Regions from separate parts of the Pantoea sp. X-Soil-ISGK-285 genome, predicted to be linked through region 2. Evidence: riboswitches for the same ligand, from Rfam matches in the RefSeq annotation. Region 2 holds a riboswitch; each other region holds the start of a gene.
What was found. Region 2 has a riboswitch for thiamine pyrophosphate ahead of tenA (thiaminase II). Riboswitches for the same ligand answer to the same signal wherever they lie in the genome.
Positions count from the first base shown of each region.

Region 1: another riboswitch for thiamine pyrophosphate. It lies ahead of thiC (phosphomethylpyrimidine synthase ThiC); the one in region 2 lies ahead of tenA (thiaminase II).
Region 3: another riboswitch for thiamine pyrophosphate. It lies ahead of thiM (hydroxyethylthiazole kinase); the one in region 2 lies ahead of tenA (thiaminase II).
Region 4: another riboswitch for thiamine pyrophosphate. It lies ahead of thiB (thiamine ABC transporter substrate binding subunit); the one in region 2 lies ahead of tenA (thiaminase II).

Region 1 covers NZ_AP035938.1:259,173-267,011, reverse strand. The annotation lists gene hupA (nucleoid-associated protein HU-alpha) at 18-290, opposite strand; gene AC6I8B_RS01185 (YjaG family protein) at 479-1,069, opposite strand; gene nfi (deoxyribonuclease V) at 1,133-1,801, opposite strand; gene hemE (uroporphyrinogen decarboxylase) at 1,804-2,871, opposite strand; gene nudC (NAD(+) diphosphatase) at 2,912-3,682, opposite strand; gene AC6I8B_RS01165 (Rsd/AlgQ family anti-sigma factor) at 3,772-4,278, shown strand; TPP riboswitch at 4,431-4,532, shown strand; gene thiC (phosphomethylpyrimidine synthase ThiC) at 4,620-6,542, shown strand; gene thiE (thiamine phosphate synthase) at 6,545-7,171, shown strand; gene AC6I8B_RS01150 (aminotransferase-like domain-containing protein) at 7,366-7,839, opposite strand, start outside.
Region 2 covers NZ_AP035939.1:89,344-97,182, forward strand. The annotation lists gene AC6I8B_RS19690 (ABC transporter permease) at 1-569, opposite strand, end outside; gene AC6I8B_RS19695 (ABC transporter ATP-binding protein) at 566-1,306, opposite strand; gene tenA (thiaminase II) at 1,303-2,004, opposite strand; TPP riboswitch at 2,073-2,175, opposite strand; gene AC6I8B_RS19705 (6-phospho-beta-glucosidase) at 2,282-3,712, opposite strand; gene ascF (PTS cellobiose/arbutin/salicin transporter subunit IIBC) at 3,749-5,215, opposite strand; gene AC6I8B_RS19715 (LacI family DNA-binding transcriptional regulator) at 5,472-6,491, shown strand; gene AC6I8B_RS19720 (DeoR/GlpR family DNA-binding transcription regulator) at 6,488-7,237, opposite strand; gene AC6I8B_RS19725 (DUF1479 domain-containing protein) at 7,313-7,839, opposite strand, start outside.
Region 3 covers NZ_AP035938.1:2,726,570-2,734,408, reverse strand. The annotation lists gene metG (methionine--tRNA ligase) at 1-96, opposite strand, end outside; gene apbC (iron-sulfur cluster carrier protein ApbC) at 274-1,386, shown strand; gene AC6I8B_RS13000 (GNAT family N-acetyltransferase) at 1,383-1,838, opposite strand; gene ahpC (alkyl hydroperoxide reductase subunit C) at 2,075-2,638, shown strand; gene ahpF (alkyl hydroperoxide reductase subunit F) at 2,710-4,278, shown strand; gene AC6I8B_RS12985 (AEC family transporter) at 4,340-5,299, opposite strand; gene AC6I8B_RS12980 (hypothetical protein) at 5,397-5,594, opposite strand; TPP riboswitch at 5,902-6,002, shown strand; gene thiM (hydroxyethylthiazole kinase) at 6,037-6,834, shown strand; gene thiD (bifunctional hydroxymethylpyrimidine kinase/phosphomethylpyrimidine kinase) at 6,821-7,621, shown strand; gene AC6I8B_RS12965 (GntR family transcriptional regulator) at 7,674-7,839, opposite strand, start outside.
Region 4 covers NZ_AP035938.1:718,996-726,834, forward strand. The annotation lists gene thiQ (thiamine ABC transporter ATP-binding protein ThiQ) at 1-338, opposite strand, end outside; gene thiP (thiamine/thiamine pyrophosphate ABC transporter permease ThiP) at 322-1,932, opposite strand; gene thiB (thiamine ABC transporter substrate binding subunit) at 1,908-2,894, opposite strand; TPP riboswitch at 2,941-3,043, opposite strand; gene sgrR (HTH-type transcriptional regulator SgrR) at 3,079-4,740, opposite strand; gene AC6I8B_RS03280 (MFS transporter) at 4,994-6,172, shown strand; gene leuD (3-isopropylmalate dehydratase small subunit) at 6,790-7,395, opposite strand; gene leuC (3-isopropylmalate dehydratase large subunit) at 7,399-7,839, opposite strand, start outside.

The DNA of each region.
Region 1 (7,839 bases), on a different replicon from region 2:
AACCGCAGTGCGACGTCTTACTTAACGGCGTCTTTCAGCGCTTTACCAGACACGAATGCCGGTACATTTGCTGCAGCGATTTTGATCTCTTTGCCAGTCTGCGGGTTACGACCGGTACGCTCAGCGCGGTGGTTCACTTTAAAAGTACCAAAACCAACCAGTTGTACAGCATCACCATCTTTCAGAGACTCAGTGATCGCAGCCAGAGTAGATTCCAGCGCTGCCTTTGCCTGGGTTTTAGACAGGTCAGCTTTTTCTGCGATCACATCAATCAGTTGAGTCTTGTTCATAAGTTATCCTTAAAGTGTATTTATCGCTTGCTAAGCAACGAGTGCGAGGGAAAAGCCATATTCTGGCACTCTTCTGCCTGCACGCACCGATAGCCACAATTTTCAGCCCCCCAAATGTAGACCAGACAGGGGGCCAATGTGAAGCCTCCAGGCGCGCTAATTCGGGCCTGAAGTCACGTTTTATCGCCTTACTGCTGGAAATTTATACCGATGTTGCTAATTCCCGCTTCACGCAGGTCAGATCGCAGACCTTTAATCAATTCAAGGTCGCGCTCTTCACACTCCGCCAGCAGGCGGAAAATCTCCCACTGAAGGTCCCACTCATCGATGATAGCCGGGTTTTCACGCAGCTCTTCGTCGGTCATTTCGCGTCCAGCCTGGGTCATTTCCAGCATGGCGATAGTAGTAATTGAGGTCTCGCTGACTTCAATTGCATGCTCAAGAGTTTCACCGCTCAGCTGCGCATGGACGACTTCGCTTAATGCCACACAGGCATCGATAGCCGGATAAACGCCGTAAACCTCAAACGCATCACCATCCGGAATGGCGGCTTCGAGCTTTTCCAGCTGGCTGTCGAAGTTAATCTTCGCATCTTTGACCGTCAGGTTTTCCCAGATCAGATCAAGAATACGGCGATAGAGTGCCGGATCGGCAAATTCAGTCTGCTCGCAGAACGCGCGATAGTTGGGATACATGCGCTCGCACAGGCAGGCCATAAAAGTAAGGTGCTGCCAGCTTTCCAGCTTCGCCAGACGCAGATGAACGGGATTTTGTAACATAAAGGTGGCTCTTATTCGTTTCGCTGGCCGCAGTGTAACTGCAAAACCGCAGCACAAACAGTGTTAAAGCGCGTTTTGCCAGCGCTGGAAAGCGGTTCGGTTCGAGGCAACCGCGTCGGCCCAGCGGGTCGGTTCCGGCAGCCGGTAACCACGCGTACAGTTTTCGACCCACTGCAGCGCGGTATCCAGGCTGACACGATGGCCGGTGGCGACAAACAGCGGATTACACCGCAGCTTGCTGCGCCATACCCAGCCTATCTGCTCGCCTTTGTCGATCAGTGGCCGACGACTGCCAGGCTGCGCATCCAGATCGGCAAAACGGCCACACAGGCGACTTTTCGCGACACCAATGGTGGGCACATCGACCAGCAGGCCAAAATGTGACGCGACGCCAAGTCGTCGTGGATGCGAAATACCGTGTCCATCCACAAACAGCAGGTCCGGCTTTTGCTCCAGCATCTGCCAGGCGGCCATCAGCGCTGGATATTCACGGAATGAGAGAAAGCCCGGAATATAGGGCATGGTGGTCTCAACGCGTGCGATGCGATGCTCCACCAGCTTTAAGGAGGGATACTCCAGTATCACCATCGCCGCCCGGGTGATAGTGCCTTCCTGCTCAAATCCAACGTCCGCCCCGCCGATAAAGCGGGGTGGCAGCACATCAAAGTCATCTTCTCGCACCACATCAGCGGCGCGTTGTAACTGCTCAGCGCGAAGTGCGGCAATATCCATGATTACTCCTGATGCCAGGGACGTGATAAACGGTGTACCGCCTCAACAAAGACGCCCGCATTTTCCGGTGGCACATCCAGATGAATACCATGACCCAGATTAAAGACATGCCCGGTGCCCGAGCCAAAGCGCTCCAGGATCCCAGCCACTTCCTGTTCGATACGCTCAGGTGCCGCATAGAGCATAGAAGGATCCATGTTGCCCTGCAGGGCGACTTTGTCGCCCACGCGACGGCGTGCATCATCAATATCGGTGGTCCAGTCGAGACCCAGCGCGTCACAACCGGTGGCGGCCATCGCTTCCAGCCACTGTCCGCCGCCTTTGGTGAAGAGCGTCACCGGCACGCGGCGACCGTCGTTTTCACGCAGCAGGCCATCGACAATTTTGTGCATGTAATGGAGTGAGAATTCGCGGTAATCACGACCGGTCAGCACGCCACCCCAGGTATCAAACACCATAACGGACTGCGCACCGGCGCGGATCTGAGCATTGAGATAGAGGATGACGCTGTCGGCCAGCTTATCCAGCATCGCGTGGAGCGTAGCGGGATCGGCATACATCATCTTCTTAATTTTGGTAAACGCCTTGCTGCTCCCGCCTTCCACCATATAGGTGGCCAGCGTCCACGGACTGCCGGAGAAGCCAATCAGCGGCAGATCGCCGTTCAGGTTCTTACGGATGGTACGGACAGCATTCATCACATAGCCCAGCTCCATTTCGGGATCGGGCACCGGTAAACGCTCAACGTCAGCGCGACAGGTCACAGGGTTTGAGAAACGCGGGCCTTCGCCGGTTTCAAAGTAGAGACCCAGTCCCATCGCATCCGGAATGGTCAGGATGTCACTGAAGAGGATGGCGGCATCCAGCGGATAACGGCGCAGCGGCTGCAGGGTGACTTCACAGGCCAGCTCGGCGTTTTTACACAGCGACATAAAGTCACCCGCCTGGGCGCGTGTCGCTTTGTACTCCGGCAAATAGCGCCCGGCTTGTCGCATCATCCAGACCGGCGTGACATCAACCGGCTGACGTAACAGGGCACGCAAATAACGATCGTTCTTCAGTTCACTCATCTCAACACTCTCTCAATAACAGGCGTGTAGTGTAGCACTTTCACACTTCGGCGCGGCACAGAGCGACGGTATCTTCAATCAGGCGGCGCGCCACGGTGCCTGGCGGTGGCAGCAACGGCAGCTCATCAAAACGGAACCAGGCCGCATCCAGCAGCTCTTTACCATCGTGCTGCAGATCGCCGCTGTCATACTCCGCCATAAAGGCTGTCATCAGCGATTGCGGGAAGGGCCACGGCTGGGAGGTAACGTAACGGACGTTTTTGACGCGGATATTGCTCTCTTCCATCACTTCGCGGGCAACGGCCTGCTCCAGCGTCTCGCCCACCTCCACAAAACCCGCCAGCACGGTGTAGACCTTGTTGCGATGGCGGGCATGATTCGCCAGCAGGATTTCATCACCGCGACGGATAGCCACAATGATGCAGGGTGCGATCTGCGGATAGTAACGCTCGCGGCAATGGCTGCAGAGACAGGCAAATTCATGTTTGCTTTGGTGCATTTCATGGCCGCAATAGCCGCACCAGCGATGAGAACGGTAGAATTCCGCCAGTTGCACACCGCGACCCACCAGCTGAAACAGCGCCACATCCTGATCGATCAGCTGTCGTACTGAGAACATATCGGCAGAACGCGGCTCACAAATCAGCCAGACTTTTTCGCCCTGCCACTCACCGATGGTCCGGGCTTTACTGCCGGTCAAACCAAATTTTTCGGCGTTTCCGTGTGGTAAATCACCTTGTGGCAACCAAAGTTTCTGTTCATGGCTGACAATCCACCATCCAGCGTCTACGCTTGAGATTTCGCATTGCATTTATTTCGTCATCCTTAGCGTCAACTCGCACGCTGAAGCCCTGATGTTAAGTGTGTAGATAAACAACTATAACTCACATGGAGTTAGATATGCTTAACCAGTTAGACGTCCTGGCTGAACGCGTAGGTGGCAGTAATGAACTGGTCGATTCGTGGCTTGAAGCCCGTCGTCAGCTACTGGTGACCTATTATCACCTGGTCGGACTTAAACCAAACAAAGAGGCGCTGACGCGTCTTGATGAGCAGGCTCTGGACAACTTCTGTCACGGTCTGGTCGATTATCTTTCTGCGGGTCACTTCAGTATCTATGAACGCGTGATCAGTGAAATGAGTGGCGACAGCCCGATGATTGCCGCCGCACAGATCTATCCACCGCTGGAAGCCAATACTGAGCGTCTGATGCAGCTGTATGACGGCCACCTGCAGCAGGCGATCGACGACGAAAACTGCATGACCTTCCAGCAGGCACTCTCCGAAGTGGGTGAAGTGCTGGAAGCACGCTTTACGCTGGAAGATAAGCTTATCCAGCTGGCATGGGATAACCAGCTTGTCCCCCCGCCGGTAGCGAATGACAGCCATATCGCGCGTCCGGCCTAATCATCATCTCCGGCAAAGGGGTTGAGATTATCCCGTAGCCCTTTTATGCTGAACAGGTTCTGAGGAGAGCGCTCCAAAGAACCTTTTTTATTTTTGCTTTGAAATATAAGGTTTTTACGCCTGGCTCTGTTATCAGACGCCAGCGTATAAACCGCTTCTTGTCGGAGTGCCCAAGTTGGGCTGAGACCGTTAATTCGGGATCCGCGGAACCTGATCAGGTTAGAACCTGCGAAGGGAACAAGAGTAAATATTCTCTGTATACCAGCATGCTTACGCTGTATATACGGTTACTCCTTCCGAACTCCGGACAAGCATCGTTCCCCCTTAACAGGAAGATTGCTATGTCTGACCAAAAAACAACCCGTCGTGAACAGCGTGCCCAGGCGCAGGAATTTATCGATTCCCTGCAAAGCGGCAGTGCATTTCCCCAGTCCCGCCGCATCTGGATTACCGGCAGCCGCGAGGATATCCGCGTTCCCATGCGTGAAATCGTGCTAAGCCCGACCCACATCGGCGGCAGCAAAGAACAGCCTCTCTATGAGCAGAACGAAGCAGTACCGGTCTATGACACGGCGGGTGCCTATGGCGATCCCGCGGCACAGATCGATGTTCATCGTGGCCTGGAAAAGCTGCGCGCCCGCTGGATTGCTGAACGCGACGACAGCGAATTTCTCGAACAGAACAGCTCAGGCTATACCCAGCAGCGGCTGGCTGACGAGGGACTGGATCATCTGCGCTTCGATCAACTCCCGACACCGCGCCGTGCCCGCGCAGGCTGCTGCGTCACGCAATTGCACTATGCCCGTCAGGGGATCATCACCCCGGAGATGGAATTTATCGCACTGCGGGAAAACATGGGCCGTGAGCGAATCCGCAGTGAGGTATTGCTGCAACAGCATCCCGGCCACAGTTTTGGCGCGCATCTGCCAGCCAGTATCACGCCCGAGTTTGTGCGTCAGGAGGTCGCTGCCGGACGCGCCATCATCCCTGCCAATATCAATCACCCTGAATCGGAGCCGATGATCATTGGCCGCAACTTTCTGGTTAAGGTCAACGCCAACATCGGTAACTCGGCGGTGACCTCTTCTATTGAGGAAGAGGTGGAAAAACTGGTCTGGTCGACTCGCTGGGGTGCCGATACGGTGATGGATCTCTCTACCGGTCGTTATATTCATGAAACGCGCGAATGGATTTTGCGAAACAGCCCGGTGCCAATCGGTACAGTGCCGATTTATCAGGCGCTGGAAAAAGTGAATGGCGTGGCCGAGGCGCTGAACTGGGAAATATTCCGCGATACGCTGCTTGAGCAGGCGGAACAGGGTGTCGATTACTTTACTATCCACGCTGGCGTGCTGCTGCGTTATGTCCCGATGACGGCGAAACGTCTGACCGGAATTGTATCGCGGGGTGGATCTATCATGGCGAAATGGTGCCTGTCGCATCATCAGGAGAGCTTCCTGTATCAGCACTTCCGGGAGATTTGTGAAATCTGCGCCGCCTATGATGTCTCCCTGTCGCTGGGCGATGGCCTTCGTCCGGGTTCCATTCAGGATGCCAACGATGAGGCGCAGTTTGCCGAACTGCGTACCCTGGGCGAGCTGACCCGTATTGCCTGGGAATATGACGTTCAGGTAATGATTGAAGGCCCGGGGCACGTCCCGATGCATATGATCCGCCGCAACATGACAGAACAGCTCGACCTGTGCGATGAAGCCCCCTTCTACACCCTTGGCCCGCTGACCACCGACATCGCGCCCGGCTATGACCATTTCACCTCCGGTATCGGTGCTGCCATGATTGGCTGGTTTGGTTGCGCCATGTTGTGTTACGTCACGCCCAAAGAGCATCTGGGTCTGCCGAACAAAGAGGATGTGAAGCAGGGATTGATCACCTACAAAATCGCGGCGCATGCCGCCGATCTGGCGAAAGGCCATCCGGGTGCGCAGATCCGTGATAACGCCATGTCCAAAGCGCGCTTTGAGTTCCGCTGGGAAGATCAGTTTAATCTGGCGCTGGATCCCCATACGGCGCGGGCTATGCATGATGAAACCCTGCCGCAGGAGTCGGGCAAAGTGGCCCATTTCTGCTCGATGTGTGGCCCTAAGTTCTGCTCGATGAAAATTTCCCAGGAGGTGCGCGAGTTCGCAGCACGTCAGGATACGCACGCCGAGCCCGTTGAAGTGGGCATGGCGCAAATGTCAGACCGTTTTCGTCGGCGCGGCGGTGAGCTTTATCATCCCGCCGATGCCATTAAGGAGGAGTAACGATGCCCGCATTTCCCGCTACCGCCCCGCGCCTGGGGCTTTATCCGGTGGTTGATAGCCCCGACTGGATTGAGCGCCTGCTGAAGATGGGCGTTCGTACGCTGCAGCTGCGCATCAAAGATCAGCCCGATGAGGTCGCCGAGCCCGCCATCGCTCAGGCGATTGCACTGGGTAAACGCTATGACGCGCGCCTGTTTATCAATGACTACTGGCAGCTGGCGATAAAGCATCAGGCTTATGGCGTGCATCTGGGTCAGGAGGATCTCGATGTCGCCGATCTTGCCCGGATTCATCAGGCAGGATTGCGTCTGGGGCTCTCCACCCATGACGATGCTGAACTGGACCGCGCACTGGCAATCCATCCCTCTTACATCGCGCTTGGACATATTTTCCCGACGCAGACCAAAGAGATGCCTTCTGCGCCGCAGGGCATTGAGCAGCTGAAGCGGCATCTGACGCGCCTGACGCATATCCCCACCGTGGCAATTGGCGGTATCTCAATTGCTCGCGCACCTGACGTGCTGGCAACCGGCGTAGGGAGTATTGCGGTGGTGAGTGCGATTACCCAGGCAGATGACTGGCGTGAAGCAACACGTACTTTGCTGGCGCTGGCAGAGCCTCACCAATAAAGATTTGTGGAAGCTATCCCGCATAGCGGCTGCAAAACCAGTAACGCCAGCGTTTCTGCCGGGAAAGCGACGCGCAAAAGCGTATGTTGCCGCTGGCGTGCTCTGATCCAAAACCTTAACGTGGCCTCCGTCAGGTTAAGGTTATCTGACCAGGGCCGGTTCCCTCCTCTTGCCGGCCCTGCTTCTTCTTTTCGCTATGCGAGAGTTGAAGCTGAAATCTGCGTCTCATGCTGGCACGAGATCATGGCGCGTTCGACGGCTGCACCCACCAGCGCCAGCGCCTTCTCAGTCTGCTCGTTGATCGGCAGCCCGTAGTTTAAGCGCAGACAGTTACGGTATTTACCCGAGGCCGAAAAGAGTGAGCCTACGGCTATCTGAATTTTTGAGTCGCGCAATTCGCGATTGAGCCGGACCGCATCAAACGCTTCGGGGAGCTCTATCCACATCAGAAAACCGCCCTGAGGACGGGAAACGCAGATGCCGCAGGGAAAGTAGTGGCGCACCCAGCAGCTAAAGGTTTCATAGTTACGATGATAGATTTGCCGCATCCGGCGCAGATGGGGCTGATAATGGCCCTGGCGGATAAACTCGGAGACCGCATGCTGAGGCTGTGTGGCGGTGGAACCTGTGACGATATATTTCATGTGCAGTACACGGTCGCGATAGCG
Region 2 (7,839 bases):
ATTGGCGCGACGGCTGCCGCCATCCGCAATCCTGAGCCCAGGGCGGGCAGCGCGGCTAACAGCCGGACATGGCGCAGTTGCGCTGCAGGTGATGCGCCCAGCGTGCGAGCCAGATCGAGATAGCCGGGCGTGACGTGACGCAGGCCATCAAAAAAGGCGGAGGTCACCGGGAAGAAGATCACCAGGACGGCCATCGCGACTTTGGCGCCCATGCCGAAACCAAACCAGAGCACCAGCAGCGGCGCCAGGGCAAAAACCGGAATCGCCTGGCTGGTGATCACCAGCGGCATCATCCAGCGCTGCAGCCATGGCGAAAAGGTCATGCCCAGCGCCAGCACGCTCCCAAGCAGCACGCCGAGGGCCATGCCGCTGACGATCTCGGTCAGGGTAATCAAAGTGTGATGGCCGAGATAACCTGCGTTTTGCCACAGTGCGATGGCGACCGCAGCGGGTGAGGGCAGCAGAAAGGCCGGAACCGAAGTCAGTGTGGCGAGCCACCACAGCGCAATTAGTCCGGCAAACAGCATCACTCCACGGTGAAGACCGGCAAAACCTTTGTGTAATCTCATCCCGCTATCCTGCTCAGCTGCTTCAGCAATGCGGCCTGACTCTGCAATACCTGTATGTCGTCTGCAGCCCGCGGTGGCTGGCCCGCCAGGGGCGGGCAGGTTTCAATTCCCGCAGAACCGATCATAAGCACGTGGTGACTGAGCCGACAGGCTTCGGCGGCGTCATGGGTAATCAGCAGCACGGTGTGTCCGACCAGCACTTCTGCGGCCAGCGTCTGGATCTGAGGGCGGGTGAGTGCATCCAGTGCGGAGAAGGGCTCATCCATCAGCACAACGGGCTGACGGGTGTAGAGGGTGCGGGCCAGCGCGGCGCGCTGACGCATCCCGCCGGAAAGTGTCGCGGGTCGCGCGTTCGCAGAGTGGCTCAGACCTACCCGCATCAGCAGATGCTGCGCCCAGTCGCGATCAACCCTTTCACCTCTCAGACGACTGGCGAGACAGACATTTTGTTCAACCGTGAGCCACGGATAGAGCAGATCCTGTTGCCCCATCCAGGCGATGCGTCCGGTCAGTGGCAGGCCGTCGCTGCCGCTGACCTGCCCGGCGGTGGGTGGCGTCAGACCAGCAATGACCCGCATCAGGCTGCTTTTTCCGACGCCGCTGGCACCCAGTAAAGCGGTAAAAGCACCGCCCGCGATCTCCAGATCAAGCTGGCTGAAGAGTGGCTGCTGGCCATAATTCAGGCTGAGCTGGCGAATTGAAATGCCTGGCGGCACCGGACTGCACGGCAGGTTCATGAGCTGATCCGCTGGGCGGCAGCATGGTTGAGACCCATCTGCCAGAAAGCGGCTTCCAGCCGGGTCGCGGTGGTGAAGATCTCCGCCAGCGGGTTAAACCGGTGTTCACCGGCGCGCTGCCGGGCCAGGGTTTCAAACAGTGAAATTGAGGAGCGAACGCCAGCCAGATAGGCTTCGTCGCCGTAATTTTCTATCCATGCCGCGTAAGGATTCCCCTCAAAGCGGGTTGCGGGATCATGCAGTAGTGTCAGGCCAATTTCAGCGTAACCGGCAACGCACGGCATCAGCGCGGTCAGCAGCTCCAGCGCATCCCCGGTGTGACCCACGTCCAGCACGTAGCGGGTGTAGTTGAGCGTTTCCACTGCCTCGGGTTCGCTCGCCATTGCCGCCTCGCTGATGCCCCATTGCTGGCAGTAAGCCTGGTGAAGTGGCAGTTCGCTGACGATAGCGTTAAGCGATGCCGTTGCGCTGCGTAAGGCTGCTGGCTCGGAAAGTTTGCTGATCAGCAGGCCCCAGGCACGGGCGAAGTGCAACAGAAACAGATAATCCTGGGTGAGATAGTGGCGGAAGGCGGCGGGTGGCAGGGTGCCCTGACCGAGTTGCCGCACAAAATCGTGCCCGATATAGGCGTGCCATTGACTGCCCGCCTGCTGGCGCAGACGACCATAAAAGCCGGTGTCGAAAAGCGGATGTGACATAGGATCTCCAGTAACAGGGAGATCCGGGCATACGGTCTGGAACAGGGAATGTTGCAGGAGATGACGCAGAAAATCTGCCGACCCGTCCCTTCGCTGGCATGACCCAGATCAGGTTCAAAGGGTTCGGCTTACGCCATCTCAGCCCATTACAGGACACCCCTCGGAGACATTGGTTATACGATAATTACTGCCGGAGTACAACGGCAGAAATAAGCGTTCTGTTCCGGCGTTGCTGTCGCGCCAGTAACAGCATGACGATAGATTTTAAGTGACGTTGTCACTCAAGATCCGCACCATTACTGGCAATGACTTTTTTGTACCACCAGAAGGATTTCTTCCGCGTGCGCGCCAGCGTGCCGTTACCCAGGTCGTCGCGGTCAACATAGACAAATCCGTAGCGCTTGCTCATTTCACCCGTTGAGGCGGCAACCAGATCGATACAGCCCCAGCTGGTGTAACCCATCACTGGCACGCCATCCTCGATCGCGTCGCCCATGGCGCGGATATGTTCGCGCAGATAGCTGATGCGGTAATCATCGTTGATCTCGCCATTTGATTCGATCTCATCGCGCGCGCCCAGGCCATTCTCCACCAGAAACAGCGGCTTCTGATAGCGGTCATACATCATATTCATCGTGATGCGTAAGCCTAGCGGATCGATACCCCAGCCCCACTCACTGCGCGGTACATGGGGATTGGTCAGGGATTTCACCACATTGGCGGCGCTGCTGTTCTGCTCGTTCATTTCTGCCGAGGCGCAACGTGAGGCGTAGTAGCTGAACGAGACAAAATCGACGCTGTTTTTCAGAATGTCGTCATCGCCGTCAGCGATCTCAAGCGTCACACCTTTTTCACGGAATACGCGGGCGGCGTAGGCCGGATAGGCCCCACGCGCCTGCACGTCAATAAAGAACAGGTTTTCGCGATCCTTTTCCAGCGCAGCCCAGACATCTTCCGGCTTGCTCGACCAGGGATAGAAGTTGCCGCCTGCCAGCATGCAGCCGACCTGGTTCATCGGATTCACTTCATGCGCGATGCGCGTCACCAGCGCGCTGGCGACCAGTTCATGATGGGCCGCCTGATACTTTACCTGATCCTTGTTCTCACCGGGTTCGAACACCAGACCGGCGCCGGAAAAGGGGCTGTGCAGCAGGATATTAATCTCATTGAAGGTCAGCCAGTATTTCACAAGGCCATCAAACGCCTCAAAGCAGCTGCGGGCATAGCGGGCAAAAAAGTCGACCATTTTGCGATTGCGCCACGAGCCATATTCAGTCACCAGATGCATCGGCACATCAAAGTGACAGAGCGTGACCAGCGGTTCGATATTATATTTCCGGCACTCCTCAAAGACCGCGCGGTAAAAGGCGATGCCTTGCGGATTGGGCGTCAGTTCATCGCCATTGGGATAGAGACGGCTCCAGGCAATCGACGTGCGGAACACGCTGAACCCCATCTCCGCCATCAGCGCAATGTCTTCCGGATAGCGGTGATAAAAATCGATGGCTTCATGGCTGGGATAAAATTCATCGTCACGCAGGGTAAAACGCTTTTCCAGACCGAGTTTGACCGGCATACGGTGCAGTCCATGTGGAATCATGTCGACGGTGGTTAAGCCCTTTCCGCCCTCACGAAAGCCGCCTTCACACTGGTTGGCGGCCAGTGCGCCGCCCCATAAAAATCCTTGCGGAAACCTTGAATCAGACATGCAATCCTCTTTTCCGGGTCAGCATGACCCTTTCCTTTAGTGGCTATTAATCGCGTTAGCGCGTTCGGTAACGGGCGCAGGTTGCGTTGCGCTTTCTGGTGCGGTTTTGGTTTCAGGCTCGGTTTCAGGAATATCTTCAAAACCTAACAGCAGCGTCAGCACAAATGAGAGCACCACAGACAACACCATGACCGCACCGACCCAGACAATACTCATGGGATTGGTGGGATCGAAGAACTGTACGCTGGTAAACAGGCCGGGAGAGGCCATGGAGTGGCTGGCCAGCCCGCCAATGCCCGCGACCGCGCCACAGATAAAACCACTGATCAGACAGGCGATCAGCGGTCGTTTTAAACGGACCGCAACGCCATACAGCGCCGGTTCTGAAATGCCGGCAATAATCGCTGATGCCGCCGCTGCCAGCGCGGTCTGGCGCAGTTCACGGTTTTTGGTCCGGAACGCCACCGCCAGCGACGATCCCCCCAACGAGAGGTTGGCACCAATCTCTGACGGCATCACCATGCCCTCTTTGCCGGTTTCGGCAATGGTCTGGATGATGGTGGGGGTGAACACCCGATGCATCCCGGTCATCACCAGCAGCGGCCAGATTGCGCCCATAATCGCGACGGAAAGCCAGCCAAGATAGCCATGCACGGTGTAGACCAGCGCGGAGATGCCGCTGCCGATCCAGATACCAATCGGACCAATCAGCACAATCGCGATGGGTGCCGCAATCAGCACAATCAGCATCGGTTTCAGGAAGTTTTTAGTGACGGCAGGGGTAATACGATCCACGCCGCGCTCAATGTGCGACAGGATCCAGGTCATCACCAGCGCCGGGATCACCGTATAGGTATATTTCACTGCGGTCACCGGGATGTAAGCAAATTCCACCGCCTGACCCTGTGCCGCTTTCGCCATCAGCTCAACAAAATTGGGATGAACCAGTACACCGGCAATGGCGATCGCCAGCGACATGTTCGTTTTGAATTTCAGCGCCGCAGAGGCGGCTACCATGATCGGCAGGAAGAAAAATGCGCCATCGCCAATCACGTTGAGGATGACCAGCGTTGATGAGCCTTTCTCAAACACGCCCGCCATATCCAGGATCATCGCCAGCAGCTTAACCATTGACCCGCCAATAATGGCCGGAATCAGCGGCGACATGGTGCCCACCAGCGCATCAAGAATCCCTGCGCCGATGCCTCGCAGCGTGATTTTACGTTTCACGGGTGCAGTCGATGTCGCTGCGGGCGATCCCAGCTCCAGCACCGCCTGATAAGCCTGTGACACGTTGTTACCAATGATCACCTGGCACTGAGTGTCGTTGTGCACCACGCCCATAACGCCATTGATCGCCTTGAGCCGGGGATAGTCGACCTGAGCTTCATCTTTCAACACAAACCGCAGGCGGGTCATGCAGTGGGTTACGGCTTCGATATTGGTGAGGCCGCCTAGCGCATCGACGATGGCGCGTGACACCTCGGCATAATTTCTGGGCATGATCGCTCTTCTCTGTAGGGTAAATCGGTTAAAGTTTTTATGTTTTTGCGCCTGCGGACAGGCAAATAGGAAACCGGTTTCACAAAATCATGAAGTGCTTTCACAGCGCCGACAAGCGCCAAAATCATCAAGATCTCTTTTTTGTGAACTCCATCACCTGATGCTGCCAGGTAACTTCATACTAAGGCGGGGTAAATATTTCCAAGATTGAGAGGCTTAGGTAGACTGCAGGACGACGCAGCAAAGGAGCATCACCATGGCAACGATTCAGGAAGTGGCAAACAGGGCGGGCGTCTCAAAAGCGACAGTGTCACGTGTGCTCTCGGGCAATGGCTATGTCGGGCAGGAAAAGCGCGAAAAAGTACTGAAGGCGATTGCCGAAACCGGATACCGGCCCAATCTGCTGGCGCGCAACCTGGCGACAAAAACCTCTCAGACCATTGGACTGGTGATCACCAATACGCTCTACAGCGGCAGCTACTTCACTGAACTAATGGCACACTCCGCGCGCATACTGGAGCAGCAGGGCCGCCAGCTGATTCTGGCGGACGGCAAACACACCGCTGAGCAGGAAGAGGCGGCGATACAGTTTCTGCTCGATCTGCGCTGTGACGGCATTATTATCTATCCGCGCTTCCTGAGCATTGACGCGCTGGATGCGATTATCTCCCGGCACAAGCAGCCGATACTGGTGATCAACCGGCGGCTGCGCGTCAACCATAGCTACTGCATTTACAGCGATCAGCACGCCAGCAGCGCTGCGGCGGTGAGCCATCTGCTGAATCAGGGGCATCGCGAGATCGCGTTTATCACCGGTTCGCTCGATTCGCCGACCGGCGTGGAGCGGCTTTCCGGCTATCACGCTGCGCTGGCCGCGCAGGGCATTGAAGCCGATTCCCGGCGAATCGTGACGGGCAAATGGACGGCGCAGAGCGGTATGGCGGCCGTGGACATGCTGCTGGAACGCAGGGTGACATTCAGCGCGCTGGTGGCGAGTAATGATGAGATGGCGATTGGCGCAATCAAGCGTCTGACTGAATGCAACATCGCGGTACCCGGGCAGGTTTCGGTGATTGGCTTCGATGATATTCCGCTGGCGCCCTTCATCACGCCGTCGTTATCCAGCATGAAACTGCCGGTCACCGAGATGATCGATGAGACGATTAACCGCCTGCTGACCATGCTGGATGGCGGAGACTGGCATACTCAGGCACCTTTCACGGCCAGCCTGATGCTGCGGGACTCCGTTACTAAAGGCCCCGGCCGTTCTGCTTAACCTGCGGCGATCTGTATCACCTCTATCGCCTGTTCCCTGAGCTGCGCTACCGTCGCCGCATCCAGCGTCTCATCGGTAATCACGTGCCCGACCTGAAAACCGGATGAAAGCGGATAGGGGTGAATCTGACCAAACTTGGAGGCGTCGGTCAGGGCATAGCTCTCAGCGCCTTTCGCCAGCACGGCATCCACCACATCACAGCGCAGCATGTTGCGGCCAGTAAAACCAGTTTCGGGATGCCAGCCATCCACGCCAACAAATGCCCGGTGAAAATGAACCTGCTGGATGGAATAACGCGTCAGCGGGCCGACTACCGACTCACTGCTTTTCTGCAGCAGGCCACCGAGCACAATCACCTCACAGGCGGCTTCCCGAAGAAGCTGGGCAATATAGTGACTGACGGTAATCAGCGTAAGATCGGCGCGGTCAGCCAGCGCACGCGCCAGCAGCGCATTGGTGCTGCCACCTTCAATGAACACCGATTCACCCGCCTGCACCAGGCTGGCCGCATGTCGTGCCAGTGCCTGCTTGATGGGATAGCGGGTATTCATGCGGGTGCCGACGTTATCGCTGTCCAGCGCCAGCGCGGAACCGTGAACCCGCCGCAGCAGTCGGTCGCGTTCCAGCAGCGTGAGATCCTGACGCACCGTCACTTCAGAAACCCCGGTAAGCTGCGCCAGTTCGCTGACCGTTACGCTGCCCCGGCTATTAACCAGTTGAATAATCTGATGATGTCGCGGGTTCATAATTGCGTTTCGCAGAAAAAAAGAGCTCCAGTGTAACAGGGATATCCCGCGCTGGTGTACAACGCGGGATTGGGATCAGGACAAATCCAGCGATCGGCGTCCGTTAAGATTGAGATCCTGCAGCGTAAAACGCTGGTCCCACTCTGTTTCATAATCTTCTGGCGGAAAATCTCCCGGTGAACGTCCCTGCTCCAGGGCCTGTGCAACCCGCCGGGCATAGGCGCGGTTTTTGTCACACATAGGTGCAGCGGGGATATACATCACATTGCCCCAGCCCTGCTGATCTTCAACCGGTGCAACGGCGTGGATCACATCACAGTGCCACCATACCGAATCGCCCGCCTCTAAGGCCGGTATCGAACAGAGTCCTGCAATCAGGTGCGGATGCCACTGTTCATTAACGGGCAACACCCGGCCCGGCGCGACGCCGCACAGTTCATCTTCAGGTACGTCTGAAAGCAGCGGGCGCAGCAGAACATAGGCCATCGCCTGCGGCACCGGCACCACGTGCAGCAGGCCCTGACCGGGGATCATATCGGAGAGTGCGGTCCAGCCCTGAAAGGTCCGGAACACGGAACATTTGGTGGTACCCGGCAGATCAT
Region 3 (7,839 bases), on a different replicon from region 2:
GGCCTGGATATGCTCGAGCATGTGGCCGAGATGGATTGATCCGTTCGCGTAAGGCAGTGCGCACGTTACCAGAATTTTTTTAGCGACTTGAGTCATAGTTTGCGTAGCTTTCTGTTGATTGAAAAAACGGGCTTAGATGGTAACTGAAGGCTTCTCCTGCGTAAACACAAGGGATTCACCCCCTGCGGTCACCGCAGATCCACGAGCATCTGATATCATTGACAATACATCGCTGAAACACAGCGTAAGCACAGCAGAAATAAGGAGTAGGGGATGACAGCACAATCCCGGGAACCGCAGACGCCAGAAGGCCTGCGCGCCATCGTGGCTGGCGTATTGAGAAGCTTTGAGCATCCGACCCTTAAGCAGAATCTCACCGCCCTGAAGGCGTTACATCACGTGGCACAGCTTGACGGTACGCTGCATGTGGAGCTGCTGATGCCGTTTGCCTGGGCCAGCGGGTTCGACGTCCTGAAAGAGCAGGTCAGCGCCGAACTGCTGCGTCAGACCGGTGCAGGTGCCATCGACTGGCGACTCAGCCATGACATTGCCACCCTGAAACGGGTGAAAAACCAGCCGGGCGTCAACGGCGTGAAAAATATTATTGCGGTCAGCTCTGGCAAAGGCGGCGTGGGTAAATCCAGCACCGCCGTGAACATGGCGCTGGCGCTGGCAGCAGAGGGGGCGCGGGTCGGCATTCTTGACGCCGACATTTATGGCCCGTCAGTGCCGAACATGCTTGGCACCCAGGATCAACGGCCTACCTCGCCGGATGGCACCCACATGGCGCCGATCATGGCGCACGGGCTGGCAACCAACTCTATTGGTTATCTGGTCACGGACGATAATGCGATGGTGTGGCGCGGGCCGATGGCCAGCAAAGCGCTGATGCAGTTGCTGAACGAGACGCTGTGGCCTGAGCTGGATTATCTGGTGCTGGATATGCCACCCGGTACCGGTGACATTCAGCTGACGCTGGCGCAGAACGTACCGGTCACGGGCGCGCTGGTGGTGACCACGCCGCAGGATATCGCCCTGATTGATGCCCGCAAAGGGCTGGTGATGTTTGAAAAGGTCAATGTGCCGGTGCTTGGCGTGGTGGAAAACATGAGCCTGCATGTCTGTAGTCAGTGTGGCTTCCATGAGCCGATTTTCGGCACCGGCGGCGCACAGAAACTGGTAGAGGATTACCAGACGCAGCTGCTGGCTCAGCTGCCGCTGCACATTGACCTGCGCGAAGATCTCGATGAAGGTCAGCCGACGGTGATTCGCCGGCCCGATAGCGAGTTTACCGCGCTTTATCGCCAACTGGCCGGACGCGTTGCTGCCCAGCTTTACTGGCAGGGCGAAGTCATCCCCGGCGACATCGCCTTCCGCGCGCTTTAAGCACGACCCGACCCGCTGGCATATTGCGAGGCCAGCGGGTAGTGCATTAACACGTAGCCGCCATGTTCGCCTTCGCCCTGTGAAATCATCTTCCAGCCATGTTTCAGGTAAAAGGCCTGCGCCGCTTTATTCTTCTGCAGGCACTTCAGCGCACCGGTTGAGGTAAAGCGCGCCTCTGCCGCCTTAAGCAAAGCGCTGCCCACGCCGCGCCCCTGCCAGTCAGGATCGACATAGAGGCTGTGCAGGAAGTTATCGTTCTCCAGCAGGCCGGCAAATCCGACCCGCTGTCCATCAGCTTCCGCGACCAGCACGGTTTCACCCAGGATTACCCCATCAAAATCTTCCAGCTGCCACTCGCTGCCGTCCAGCCAGCGCCAGTTATGCCGACGCGCCGCCAGAAACAGCGTACGCAGAAAAGGACGATCGGCTTCAGTAAACGGACGAATCTCCACAAGTCAGCTCCCTTTTAATCCGGTCTTACAAAACTAGCAGCGATTCGCGGAGAGGGGCGGAAAAGATAAAGCGGGTTAAATGTCACGTAAATCGCTGTACACTGCCTGCCGGGCCAGAGAGCATCAGGCTCTTAGCGTTTGATAGCTTTCGTTAATCAAATTGATAACGACTGCATATTAGATGTTGGCCCGGAAATTATGTAACCTGCATCACATATTTTAACGGAGGCCACCAGATGTCTATTATCAATACCAAAATCAAGCCGTTCAAAAACGCAGCATTCAAAAACGGCGAATTCATCGACGTAACCGAGAAAGACGTTGAAGGTAAATGGAGTGTGTTCTTCTTCTATCCAGCTGACTTCACCTTCGTCTGCCCGACCGAGCTGGGCGACGTGGCTGATCACTACGAAGAGTTCCAGAAACTGGGCGTAGATATCTACTCCGTTTCTACCGATACCCACTTTACCCACAAAGCCTGGCACGGTTCTTCTGACACCATCGCGAAAATCCAGTACACGATGATCGGTGACCCGACTGGCGCGCTGACCCGTAACTTCGAAATCATGCGCGAAGACGAAGGTCTGGCTGACCGTGGTACCTTTATCGTTGACCCGGAAGGCGTTATCCAGGCAATCGAAATCACTGCTGAAGGCATTGGCCGTGACGCCTCTGACCTGCTGCGCAAAGTGAAAGCGGCTCAGTACGTGGCTTCTCACCCAGGTGAAGTGTGCCCGGCTAAATGGAAAGAAGGTGATGCAACACTGGCTCCGTCTCTGGACCTGGTTGGCAAAATCTAATTACGCTTCGGCCTTTCGACCATTCTCCAATCGGGTGCTGCGGCACCCGATTTTTTGACCAGGATATCACTATGCTCGACACAAATCTGAAAACCCAGCTCAAGGCTTACCTTGAGAAATTAACCAAACCTGTTGAGTTGATTGCCACGCTGGACGAAGGTGCAAAATCAACCGAGATCCGTGAACTGTTGGTTGATATCGCCGGTTTGTCTGACAAAGTCAGCTTCCGCGAAGAGAACGATCGTCAGGTGCGTAAGCCCTCATTTCTGATCACCAACCCAGGTTCGAACAGCGGCCCGCGTTTTGCCGGTTCACCTCTGGGTCACGAATTTACCTCACTGGTGCTGGCACTGTTACAGACCGGTGGGCATCCGTCGAAAGAAGCACAAAGCCTGCTGGATCAGATTGCCGCGCTGGACAGCGACTTCCATTTCGAAACCTACTATTCACTCTCATGCCATAACTGCCCTGACGTCGTACAGGCGCTGAACCTGATGGCGGTGATTAACCCGCGCATCAGCCACACCGCTATCGACGGTGGCCTGTTCCAGAACGAGATTCAGGAACGTAACGTGATGGGCGTGCCAGCGGTTTACCTCAATGGTAAAGAGTTTGGTCAGGGTCGCATGAGCCTGGCGGAAATCGTCAGCAAAGTGGATACCAATGCCGACAAACGTGCAGCGGAAGAGCTGAACAAGCGTGACGCGTATGAAGTCCTGATTATCGGCAGCGGCCCGGCGGGCGCAGCGGCAGCCATCTACTCAGCACGTAAAGGTATCCGTACCGGCCTGCTGGGTGAGCGTTTTGGCGGCCAGGTGCTGGACACGGTCGATATCGAAAACTATATCTCCGTACCGAAAACCGAAGGGGCAAAACTGGCCGGTTCACTGCGCGCACACGTGGATGATTACAACGTGGACGTCATTGAAAGCCAGAGCGCCATCAAACTGATCCCGGCAGCGAAAGAGGGCGGAATGCACGCCATCGAAACCGCCTCCGGCGCAGTATTGAAATCACGCAGCATCATCCTGGCGACCGGCGCACGCTGGCGTAACATGGGCGTGCCGGGTGAAGAAGAGTATCGCACCAAAGGCGTGACCTACTGCCCACACTGCGATGGCCCGCTGTTTAAAGGCAAACGCACGGCGGTGATCGGCGGCGGTAACTCCGGCGTGGAAGCGGCCATCGATCTGGCCGGTATCGTTGAACACGTTACGCTGCTGGAGTTTGCCGATGAGATGCGCGCCGATCAGGTGCTGCAGGATAAACTGCGCAGCCTGAAGAACGTGGATGTGATTCTGAACGCCCAGACCACCGAAGTGAAAGGCGACGGCACCAAAGTCACCGGCCTGCACTATATCGACCGTACGACGCAGACCACTCATGAGCTGCCGCTCTCCGGTATCTTCGTTCAGATCGGTCTGCTGCCGAATACCCCATGGCTGGAAGGTGCGGTTGAGCGCAACAAAATGGGTGAGATCATCATCGATGGTAAATGCGAAACCAGCCTGAAAGGCGTGTTCGCCGCGGGCGACTGCACCACCGTACCGTACAAGCAGATCATCATCGCCAGCGGCGAAGGTGCTAAAGCCTCACTGAGCGCTTTTGACTATCTGATTCGTACCAAATCGGCTGAGTAACATTTAGTTAGCCAGACAATAGCCCCTCAGCACGCGTGCTGAGGGGCTTTTTTTTAGCCTGTTAATAGCCCGTCAGCGTCATCAGCATCATCCAGATTGGCGTTGTCACCGCCGCAAACACGGTAGAAAAGAGCATGCTCGCCGCCGCCGGGCCGGTAATGACATTAAACTTCTGCGACATCAGATAGACGTTAACCCCGACTGCCATCGATCCCAGCAGCACCACCACTTTACTCTCCAGCGCCGGCAGATCGGTCAGCCACGCGATAGCCCATACCGTCATCGGTTGCAGCACCAGCTTCAGCAGGCAGATGGTATAGCTCTCTTTTAAGCCATCCCGCACCCGATAGTGTGCCAGGCTCATGCCCAGCGTCACCAGCGACAGAGGTGCAGCCAGTGAGGCCAGCATCTTTAGCGGTTCAGCGGCCAGCAGCGGCAAGGGACGTTGCAGAAAGCTCCAGGCTGTACCGCTGAGAATACCGATGATCAGCGGATTCTTCAGCACGCCGAGCAGGGTGCGCCAGAGTCCTTCCAGCGAGAAGCTGCCCTGTTTCGCCCACTCGACCGAAACGGTCAGTAAGGTCCAGAGGATCAGGCTGTTAAACACCAGCACCAGCGCCACCGGGGGCAGGGCTTCTGGCCCCAGCAGTACCGTGGCCACCGGGATCCCCAGCATGACGTTATTGGAAAAGATGCCGCCCAGCGCAAAAACCGACGCCGCTACGCCATCCAGATTAAACAGCCTTGTTGCCAGCAGTCGTCCCACGATAAACACCAGCAGGCAACTGCCGAAAAAGGCCAGCAACAGGCGCGCATCCACCGGCGGACTTTGCGAGAAGGTGCTCATCACCCGAAACAGCATGCAGGGCAGAGCAACGTTAAACACAAAGCGGTTCATCCCTTCACTGATGCTGGCGGGCCATTTCCCCAGGCGCGTCAGGCAGTACCCCAGCAGGATCAGGATAAACAGCGGGGCTGACAGGTAAATTTGATGGCTTAAGCTTTCAAACAGCAGTGGCATAGAGAGAGTCTGGTCAGACGATGATTAGTTACCAGACTAACAAATTGCTAACTAACTGTTAACCTGAACTGTGTCCGGAATGACCGTTGCCGGGACGTTAACCTAACCAGCGGCGCGCCTGCCGATCGCTGATGTCGCGATAATAGACACGGTGAATAATTTCGCCACAGCCTGTGCAACGGGCGGAGATATAGGTGGAGAGGTACTGTCTGCCATTGGGTGCCACGGCACCCTTGCGTTCAATATTAATATCCTGCCATCGATGGCGGTGTGGAATAAGCGCTAAAAATCGCATCATACATCCTGAATAGTATGAAGTTCCGCTTCAGGAGTTTTCTAACTCCATGAAATAAAGTGTTTTTTACGATGATGCTGCGAGCAGGTTAATTATTATGGGGTAACCAGAGTCAATGCGGGAAATATTACCCATCCGGGTAATAAGCGGGGCTACCTATAAAGAGGTATCTCGTTAACCCGCAGCATTAAGCCTTTTTTTGCACCCTCAGGCGTTGATCGGGATCATGTGAATTGTTTCAGCTCTGATTATTTCCCAGGCGGGAGTCGCTTGCTTTCGCTGCGCGGCTTGCCTATGCTGCAAGCCGTAACACGACTCGGGGTGCCGCTTTCCACACGGAAAGGGCTGAGAAAAACCCGCTGACCTGAACTGGATAATGCCAGCGTAGGGAAGTCTGATGCCTGACCGCATTCGCCTTCTTGTTCGCCGGTTGGGAGCTACGATGACACATCAATCTCAACACCTTTCTGCCGCGCACTTCGCGCCCATTCTGCACGCTTTCCGCCGCCAGTCACCGCTGGTGCACTGTATGACCAATGACGTGGTCCAGAACTTCACCGCCAACGTGTTGCTGGCACTCCATGCCTCACCGGCGATGGTGATCGATGCCGCTGAGGCCGCCCAGTTCAGTAGCATGGCCGATGCACTGCTGATTAACGTGGGCACCTTAACCCGCGAGCGCCAGCAGGCGATGCAGGCTGCCGTCACTGCGGCTAATCAGGCGGGCACGCCCTGGACACTCGATCCGGTTGCCGTCGGCGCGCTGACGCTGCGCAGTGACTTCTGCCAGCAATTGTTAAGCCAGCAACCGGCGGTGATTCGGGGTAATGCGTCAGAGATTCTGGCGCTGGCACAACAGGCCAGCGGCGGGCGCGGTGTCGACACGCTGCATCAGGCGCATGCAGCACTCGATGCGGCCCAACAGCTCGCGGAAACCTGGAGCACGCTGGTGGTCGTCACCGGTGAAGTGGACTACGCCACCGATGGTCAGCGACTCCTTGCTGTACACGGTGGAAACCCCTTAATGACACGGGTAGTCGGGACCGGCTGCGCCCTCTCGGCAGTGGTGGCGGGTTTCAGCTCTCTGGCTGGCGATCGGCTGATGAATGTCGCGGCCGCCTGTCAGGTGATGGCGCTGGCGGGTGAAAAGGCGGCGGCGCAGGCTGCCGGACCCGGCAGCTTTGCTACGGCGTTTATCGATGCACTCTGGACGCTGGAGGGTAATCATGAAGCGTATTAACGCTCTGACGATTGCGGGTACCGATCCCAGCGGCGGCGCTGGTATTCAGGCCGATCTGAAAACCTTCTCAGCTCTGGGAGCCTATGGCACCAGCGTCATTACCGCGCTGGTGGCACAGAATACCTGCGGCGTGCAGTCGGTTTATCGCATTACGCCTGAATTTGTGGCCGCCCAGCTTGATTCGGTGCTCAGTGATGTGCGCATCGACAGTGCAAAAATTGGCATGCTGTCAGAAACGGCTATCGTGGAGCAGGTTGCGGAACGGCTGATGCGTGCGGCAATCCCGTTTGTTGTGCTGGACACGGTCATGGTCGCGAAAAGTGGTGATGCGTTGCTCTCGCCAGACGCCGTAGCCAGTGTTCGGGAGCTGTTATTGCCGCAGGTCTCGCTGATCACACCTAATCTTCCGGAAGCGGCGGCGTTGCTGGACTGCGCCATTGCGGCAGATGAAGAGGAGATGCGCGAGCAGGGACGGGCATTGCTGGCACTGGGCTGTCAGGCTGTGCTGATGAAGGGCGGTCACCTTGCGGCGGCGGAGAGCCCGGACTGGCTGATCACGCACTCAGCAGAGCAGCGATTCAGTACGCCGCGGGTAAATACCCGTCATACGCACGGCACAGGCTGTACGCTGTCGGCAGCCTTAGCCGCGTTGCGACCACGTCATGCTGACTGGGCAGAGACGATTGGGGAAGCCAAAAACTGGTTACAGCAGGCGCTGCTGCAGGCGGATTCGCTGGAGGTCGGGAAGGGTATCGGACCGGTTCACCATTTTCATCAATGGTGGTAATGACGAAGGCCCGCATCGACCTGGTAATCAGGTGGTGCGGGCGGTTTCAGGTTCAGGGTGCTTCAAACCAGGCGCTGTTACGCTCGGCAATCGGGGTGATAGAGAAGATCATCTCCTGCAGATGACGACGCATTGCCGCTTCGGCTGCATCGGCGTCATGACGCTTCAGCGCCGCAAAAATCTCTTCATGCTGCTCAATCAGCTTGTCCGGTGGAGAG
Region 4 (7,839 bases), on a different replicon from region 2:
AGCGCTGCAAGCTGCTGGCGCTGCCCGGCGCTCAGCTTCAGTCCGGGGTGCAATCCCAGCGCCATGTTCTGCTGCACGCTGAGGTGCGGAAACAGGTTGTTCTCCTGAAACAGCATCGAAACCGGCCGTCTGGCCGGCACGCTGTGGGTGTGCTCCTGGCCGTCAATCATCAGGGTGCCCTGTTTCACCGGCAGGAAACCGGCAATCAGGCTCAGCAGGGTGCTTTTACCGGCCCCGCTGGGGCCGAGGATCGCGATGCGCTCGCCGCGGGTGGCGTTGAGACTAAAGCGCATCGGCAGATGCTGATAAAGGTACGTGAGGTTATTCAGTGTCAGCATGGCGGCCTGGTAATTTTTCCATCAGGGTGAACAGCAGCAAACAGAGCAGTAGCAGCAGCAGCGCGGTCACTGCACCGTCAGCACCGCGATAGGCACCGATCTGTTGATAAAGGTAGAACGGCAGGGTGCGGAAATCGGCAGTACCAAACAGCGCCACCACGCCAAAATCACCGATCGACAGCACGCAGGCAAAGGCCAGCGCCTGGGCCAGCGGACGTTTCAGCGCCCGCAGTTCAATCAGCCGCAGCCGGTTCCAGCCGTGGATATCCAGCGAATCACAGAGTCTGCCGTAACGCTCCGCGACGTCACGCATCGGGTTCTCCAGCACTTTCAGCGCATAGGGAATGGCGATCAGCGCATTGGTGAAGATCACCAGCCCGTCCGCCGACGCCGGCAGACCAATGGTGGCGTTAAACAGCAGGAAAAAGCCGGTGGCGAGCACGATGCCTGGCATCGCCAGAATCAGCATGCCGCTGGTGTCGATAAGGGTTGCCGCCGCCGGGCGCTGACGCAGGCGCAGCTCGCGACTGCTCCACAGCAGCATCATGGTCAGCACCACACAGAGCAGACCGGCGCCGGTGGCGATGCGCAATGAGGTAAACGTCGCCTGCCAGAGAGCAGGCTGCGCCAGCGCGCCGCGCAGTCCGCCGTGCAGACCATCGATGATGACCGCCGCCAGCGGGGGCAGCAGCAGGATCAGCGCCAGCAGGATCAGCAGCGCATCAACCAGCTGCGCCCCGCGCGAATCCTGCGGATCGCGCCAGCCGTTCAGCTGGCTGGTTCCGGCGGGAATGGCCTTACTGAAGCGCTGGCTGAGCAGCACCAGCGTCATGCAGCAGCCAAGCTGGATCAGCGCCAGAAGTGCAGCGCGTCCCGGATCGTAGTCATAACTCAGCGCCTGGAAAATCGCCAGCTCGATGGTCGTCGCCTGCGGGCCACCGCCCAGTGAGAGCACGGTAGCAAAGCTGGCGAAACAGAGCATGAAGATCAGCGCGCCGGTCGGCAGCAGCTGACGCCGCAGCCATGGCCACTCCAGCAGACGAAAATGGTGCCAGCCGCGCAGGTCGAGCTGTGCCGCCAGCTGACGCTGTTCCGCCGGAATGCTCTCCAGCGCCTGCAGCATCAGGCGGGTCGCCAGCGGCAGGTTAAAGAAGACGTGCGCCAGCAAAATGCCCGACAGACCGTAGGGAGAGAAGTGGTAATCAATCCCTGCCAGCTGGCACAGCTGCGCCAGCCAGCCGACACGACCATAGACGGTGAGCAGACCAAATACCGCCACCAGCACCGGCAGCACCAGGGTCATGGCGCACAGACGCAGCAGCAGCTGACGGCCAGGGAAACGGCGTCGATAGAGCGCGCGCGCCAGCGGCACCGCTGGCAGCAGCGACAACAGCGCGGAGAGCAGCGCCTGACCAAAAGAGAAGGCGATAACGTGATGCAGGTAATCATCCTGCAGCACGCTGCGCCAGTCATTCTCTGGCGCGGCGCTCCAGAGTGCACCGAAGGCCAGCAGCGCCACGCTGATTAACAGCAGCGTGGCGAGCGAACCGGGGATAAGCCAGCGCGGCATCAGCGGCTGACGGCGCGTTGCCACTGGCTGATCCAGCCTGAACGCTGGCTGGCAACCTCTTCCGGCGAGAACTGCAGGGCGGTGGCGGGCACAGTGAGCGCGCTAAAACCGGCAGGCAGCGGCGTGTCGATTACCGGGTACATCCAGTTACCGGTCGGGATAGTGCGCTGGAAGTCGGGTGACACCATAAACTTCATGAATTGCTGTGCCAGCGCCGGCTGTTTGCTGCTGGCTAACTGCGCGGCAACTTCAACCTGCAGATAGTGGCCCTCTGCAAACGGCGCGGCGGCATAGTTCTCTTTTTTCTCTTCGATGATGTGGTAAGCCGGTGAGGTGGTGTAGCTCAGCACCAGATCGCCTTCGCCCTTGAGGAACAGGCCATAGGCTTCACTCCAGCCTTTGGTCACCGTCACGGTTTTCTGCGCCAGCTTTTGCCACGCCTGCGGTGCCTGATCGCCATAGACTTTCTGCATCCACAACAGCAGGCCTAAGCCGGGGGTGCTGGTTCGGGGATCTTCGTAGATCACCCGCCACTTTTCCGGGCTGTCGACCAGCTCTTTCAGGCTTTTTGGCGGATTCTTCAGCCGGGTTTTGTCATAGACAAACGCGAAGTAGCCATAATCAAACGGCACGAAGGTGGTGTTGTGCCAGCCGCCGGGCAGTTTTAATGTCGAGGAATCGACCTGACTTTCGGCAAACAGACCGGTTTTCTGCGCCGCCTGTACCAGATTGTTATCCAGCCCCAGTACCAGATCGGCTTTGCTGTTTTTTCCTTCCATTCGCACGCGGTTCAGCAGCGACACGCCATCTTCCAGCGTGACGAATTTCAGCTCGCAGTTGCACTGCGCCTCGAAGGCTTTTTTAACCGCCGGTCCAGGGCCCCAGTCAGCGGAGAAGGAGTCGTAGGTGTAGACCGTGAGAACCGGCTTAGCCGCCAGAACGGGGGCGGAGAGTAACAGCAGCACCGGCAGAACTTTGTTTAACACTTTGCGCTCCTTCAGGAGAATAGGGGATGAGTCGCAAAGGATCTGAGCACAAAGGCCTCCCAAATCCCTACGTCGGTATTAACCGAATCAGGTTCGACGGGTATCTCTCAGCTGCTTGCTGTTGGCAGGCGGCACCCCGTTGAGAACGTCACATTCTAGTCATTTCAGCGCCGGGGCGAAAGCCTCACAGCGCGGGTGGCGCGAACCAGGCGGATTTAAAATCAAACCAGCCCAGCGTATTCATCCGAACGCCGCGCATGCTGCGCTGACCTTCAAGCAACAGCCAGTGGTGAAACAGCGGATGAAGACCCGCTTCTTCGACTAACTGTTTACTCCATTCGGCCAGCGGCAGCGTTTTCTCGCGCCAGCGGGCCGCATCGCTGTGCCAGTCGATCGGCAGACAGTGATGCAGCAACGGGATCTCATAAAGCTGCGCAAACAGAGAATAATTCAGCGGCAGGGTAAAGTTCACGCTGCCAAGCCAGATATCACTTTCCGCTTCGCCCTGATACCAGCTTTCGTAGCTGATCTCGCGGGTCTCCAGCGTGACGCCATGTTCTGCCAATAGCGGACGCAGCGCGTTAGCGATGCCTTCATGCTCCACGTGCTGGCTGTACCAGGTCAGCGTCAGGTGGGTTAAGCCGGGCGGTTTTTCCACTGGCGTCAGGTCGCGCCGGTGATGCCATCGCGGCAGCAGGCCATACGCCGGAAACCAGTAGCGCTGGTAGCCGACACCGGCGTGATTGAGCAGGGCGATAGGATTAAACAGGTAGCTGACCCAGCGCCGGACCGCCTCGTTGCGTCCCTGTTCTGAACGCTGGTCGAACAGCAGATAGTAGCAGCCCTCTTCAAGGCGGCTCTCCTCCTGAACCTCATCGGCTCCGTCGCCCTGCAGACGGACACCGGCATAGACCAGCTCATCGCTGATGTCGGGCAGTACCCAGATCGAGACATCATCAATCAGGGCGCGAAAACCAAAATAGTCATCAAACGCTTCGATCTTCAGCTGACTCTCCTGATTGCGGATCACCCGGTAAGGACCGGTGCCAACCGGCTGGCGGGCAAAATCGTGCAGCGTCGGCCATTCGCGCGGCAGGATCATCGCACTGACGCTGCCCAGCAGCCAGGGCAACCCTTCATCGGGCTGGCTTAAGCGGATATCCAGCGTCCAGGGCGCGGGCGAGTCGATCTGCTCGATATGGGAAAAGAGCGGATGAGGGCGCTGACGCTCAAGCGTGGCCAGCACATCCTCCATTTCCAGTTCTCTGCCGTGATGAAAGCGAATCGCCGGACGCAGAAAAAAGCGCCAGTGAAGCGGGGAAGTCTGCTGCCAGTGGTGCGCAATATCGGGCTCGATTTCCCCGTTTTCCTCATTTATCCGCGTCAGGCCGTTGAAAATCTGTCGCGCAATGTGGGTTTCGGAGCGCCGCAGCGGCGAACCGGGCAGCAGATTGAGCAGCGGACGATAGTAGAGCACCCGCAGGATATGCTTGCCCTGACGGAAACTGCGGCCCAGATGCGCGGCGATCATCTGCCGTACCTGATTTTTATCGCCCACCAGCTGGACCAGCTGATCGATGCGATCCTGCTCCAGCAAATCCTCGGCACGCTGCTGCTGCAAAGCCAGTCCGGTATAGCAGAAGGTAAGCTGTGAACGCTTGCCGCGTCCGGCTTCCGCCTGCCAGATTAGCCAGCCCGCGGCCTGCATCCGGTTGAGCAGATTGCGCATATGGCGGCGCGAGCAGTGCAGCAGGTCAGCCAGTTCGCTAAGGGTAATCTCCTGCGTTTGCCCCTGACAGCTCTGCCACAGGCGAATGAACTGCTGCTTCAGACGTGATGAGGACATAAAAGAGGAACTCCCGATGAAAAGCGCTCTGTTTTTCTTGCCCTATTTTAAGAGCAAACTTTACGTTATGGGAAGAGCGGGAGGCATTCAGCACTGAATGGCGTTCGACCCTGACTTCGCTGTTCAGCGGAGTGCTTTTCTGAGTAGGGTGCATTTACACCGCCAGCAGATGATCTCTGCTGGCTTTTTTCATGTTGCGCGGTATCGTCTACCCTTCTTTTTCCCCTCTGTTTGTTCTGTAAGGGATTTCGGTATGAAATCGCTGTTAACGCGGCAGCGCCGCATCAATCCGGTTTACCTCGCTTTTATGGTCGCCTCGTTCATGCTGGGCATCGCGGGCGCACTGCAGGCGCCGACGCTCAGCCTGTTTCTGACGCGCGAGGTGCAGGCGCGGCCCTTCTGGGTCGGACTGTTTTTCACCATCAATGCGGTGGCCGGTATCGTGGTGAGCATGCTGGTGGCAAAGCGCTCTGACAGCGTCGGCGATCGTCGTCATATCATTCTCTTCTGCTGCCTGATGGCGCTGGTCAATGCGCTGCTGTTTGCCTTTACCCGCCACTATCTGACGTTGCTGACGCTGGGCGTGCTGCTGTCGGCGCTGGCCAGCGTCTCAATGCCTCAGCTGTTTGCGCTGGCGCGGGAATATGCCGATCAGTCGGCGCGTGAAGCGGTGATGTTCAGTTCGGTGATGCGTGCACAGCTGTCGCTGGCGTGGGTGATTGGGCCGCCGCTCTCCTTCGCGCTGGCACTGAACTACGGCTTTGTGACGCTATTTATGGTGGCCGCCGCGCTGTTTCTGATCTGTATCCTGCTGGTCTGGTTCACCGTGCCGTCGGTGCCACGTTCGCAGCCTCTGATGCAAAGCGGCGGGCTGCCGCTAAGTGGCTGGCGCGATCGGGATGTGCGTTTACTGTTCCTGGCCTCAGTCGCGATGTGGACCTGCAACACTATGTATATCATCGATATGCCGCTCTATATCAGCACCACGCTGGGCCTGCCCGAGAAGCTGGCCGGTCTGCTGATGGGGACGGCGGCAGGGCTGGAGATCCCGGTGATGCTGCTGGCCGGACATTACGCGCGGCGTATCGGCAAGCGCCGGTTAATGCTGATCGCGGTGGCGGCTGGCGTACTGTTTTATCTGGGGCTGGTGCTGTTCAATTCCCGCACGTCGCTGATGGTGTTGCAGCTGTTTAACGCGGTGTTTGTCGGGATTATTGCTGGCATAGGGATGCTGTGGTTTCAGGATCTGATGCCAGGACGGCCTGGTGCGGTGACCACCATGTTCACCAACTCGATCTCGACCGGCATGATTCTGGCTGGTGTTATTCAGGGCACGCTGAGTGAGCGACTGGGACATGAGGCGGTTTACTGGCTGGCATTCGGGCTGGCTATTGTGGCGCTGGTGATGTCGGCACGGGTGCGCGACGTATAAAGAAGAAGGGCGACCCGATGTCGTAATGCCAGCCAGTTAAGCGACAGGTGATAACGCAGTCTGGTGCCGCTCAGGGGCTGGCGGTCCTCGCGCCGCTGCGCGGTTCCTTCACTTCATTCGCCTGCCTGACGGACCGTCGGGGATGGCACATCCTGTGCCGCCCCGCCTTTCGCCCGCGTCCTGCGGGCTCTCCTGGCAGACTCATTCTGTTCAGCGCTGCGGATTGCCTGCTCCTGATCGCCACCAGTCTGCTCTTAAGCTTCTGGTGCGTACTGTTAAAAAGGGCACGAGAGTGGAGGCCTGAGCGCCTCTGCTGCTGAAAGGGCTATCCGCAGCGCTGAGGCGTGACGGTGGGCCAGAAGTCCACGCCGGGAAGCGTGGACAGGTCGGGGCCGGCCAGGGAGGGCCGATCCCCGAACGGTTCGTCGGCACGACGTCAAAGCCGAAGGTACCGCGTGAGCGGCGCGAGGACGGCCCGGCAGCAGCAGAGGTGCGCTGGCCCGCACTGCGGCTTGCTCGGCCAGAAAAAAGGCTGCCACGTTTGACCGTGACAGCCTTTACAAATCTAATCTTAACTGATCAGCATTACGACCCAATGTCGCCCTGATTTTACTCAATTAGCGCAGGAAGGCGGGCTGATTCTGCTCATACTGCGAAATGGAGGCTTCGTGCTGCAGCGTCAGGCCGATGCTGTCCAGGCCGTTAATCATGCAGTGGCGGCGGAAGCTGTCGAGCTCGAACGAATAGACTTTATCGCCAGCGGTGACCGTCTGCGCTTCCAGGTCTACCGTAAAGCTGATGCCGGGCTGGTCCGCAACCAGTCTGAACAGCTCATCCACTTCCTCTTCGCTTAACTTCACCGGCAGCAGCTGGTTGTTGAAGCTGTTGCCATAAAAGATATCCGCGAAGCTCGGCGCAATCACCACGTGAAAACCAAAATCGGTCAGTGCCCAGGGCGCATGCTCACGTGAAGAGCCGCAGCCAAAGTTTTCACGCGCCAGCAGGATGCTGGTGCCTTTGAACTCAGGCTTGTTCAGCACAAAGCCGGGCGTTGGCACGGTGCCCGCGTCATCTTCAAAGCGCCAGTCGTGGAACAGATGCTGTCCAAAACCGGTGCGGGTGACCTTCTGCAAAAACTGCTTAGGAATGATCGCGTCGGTATCGACGTTCGCGGCATCCAGCGGCGCAACAATGCCGGTGTGCTGAGTAAATTTATTCGCCATGACTTAAGCTCCTGTCGTCAGTTCACGGATGTCGGCAAAGTGGCCGGTTACGGCAGCCGCCGCGGCCATCGCCGGGCTGACCAGATGGGTACGTCCACCACGGCCCTGACGGCCTTCAAAGTTACGGTTGCTGGTTGACGCGCAACGCTCACCCGGATTCAGGCGGTCATTGTTCATCGCCAGACACATTGAGCAGCCTGGCAGACGCCATTCAAAGCCCGCTTCCAGGAAGATTTTGTCCAGACCTTCCGCTTCGGCCTGCGCTTTCACCGGGCCGGAACCCGGTACCACCATGGCGACCACGCCAGGTGCGACTTTGCGGCCTTTGGCGATGGCGGCGGCGGCACGCAGATCTTCGATGCGTGAGTTGGTGCAGGAGCCGATAAACACTTTATCAATCGCCACATCAGTCAGTTTGATGCCTGGCTGCAGGTTCATGTAGGC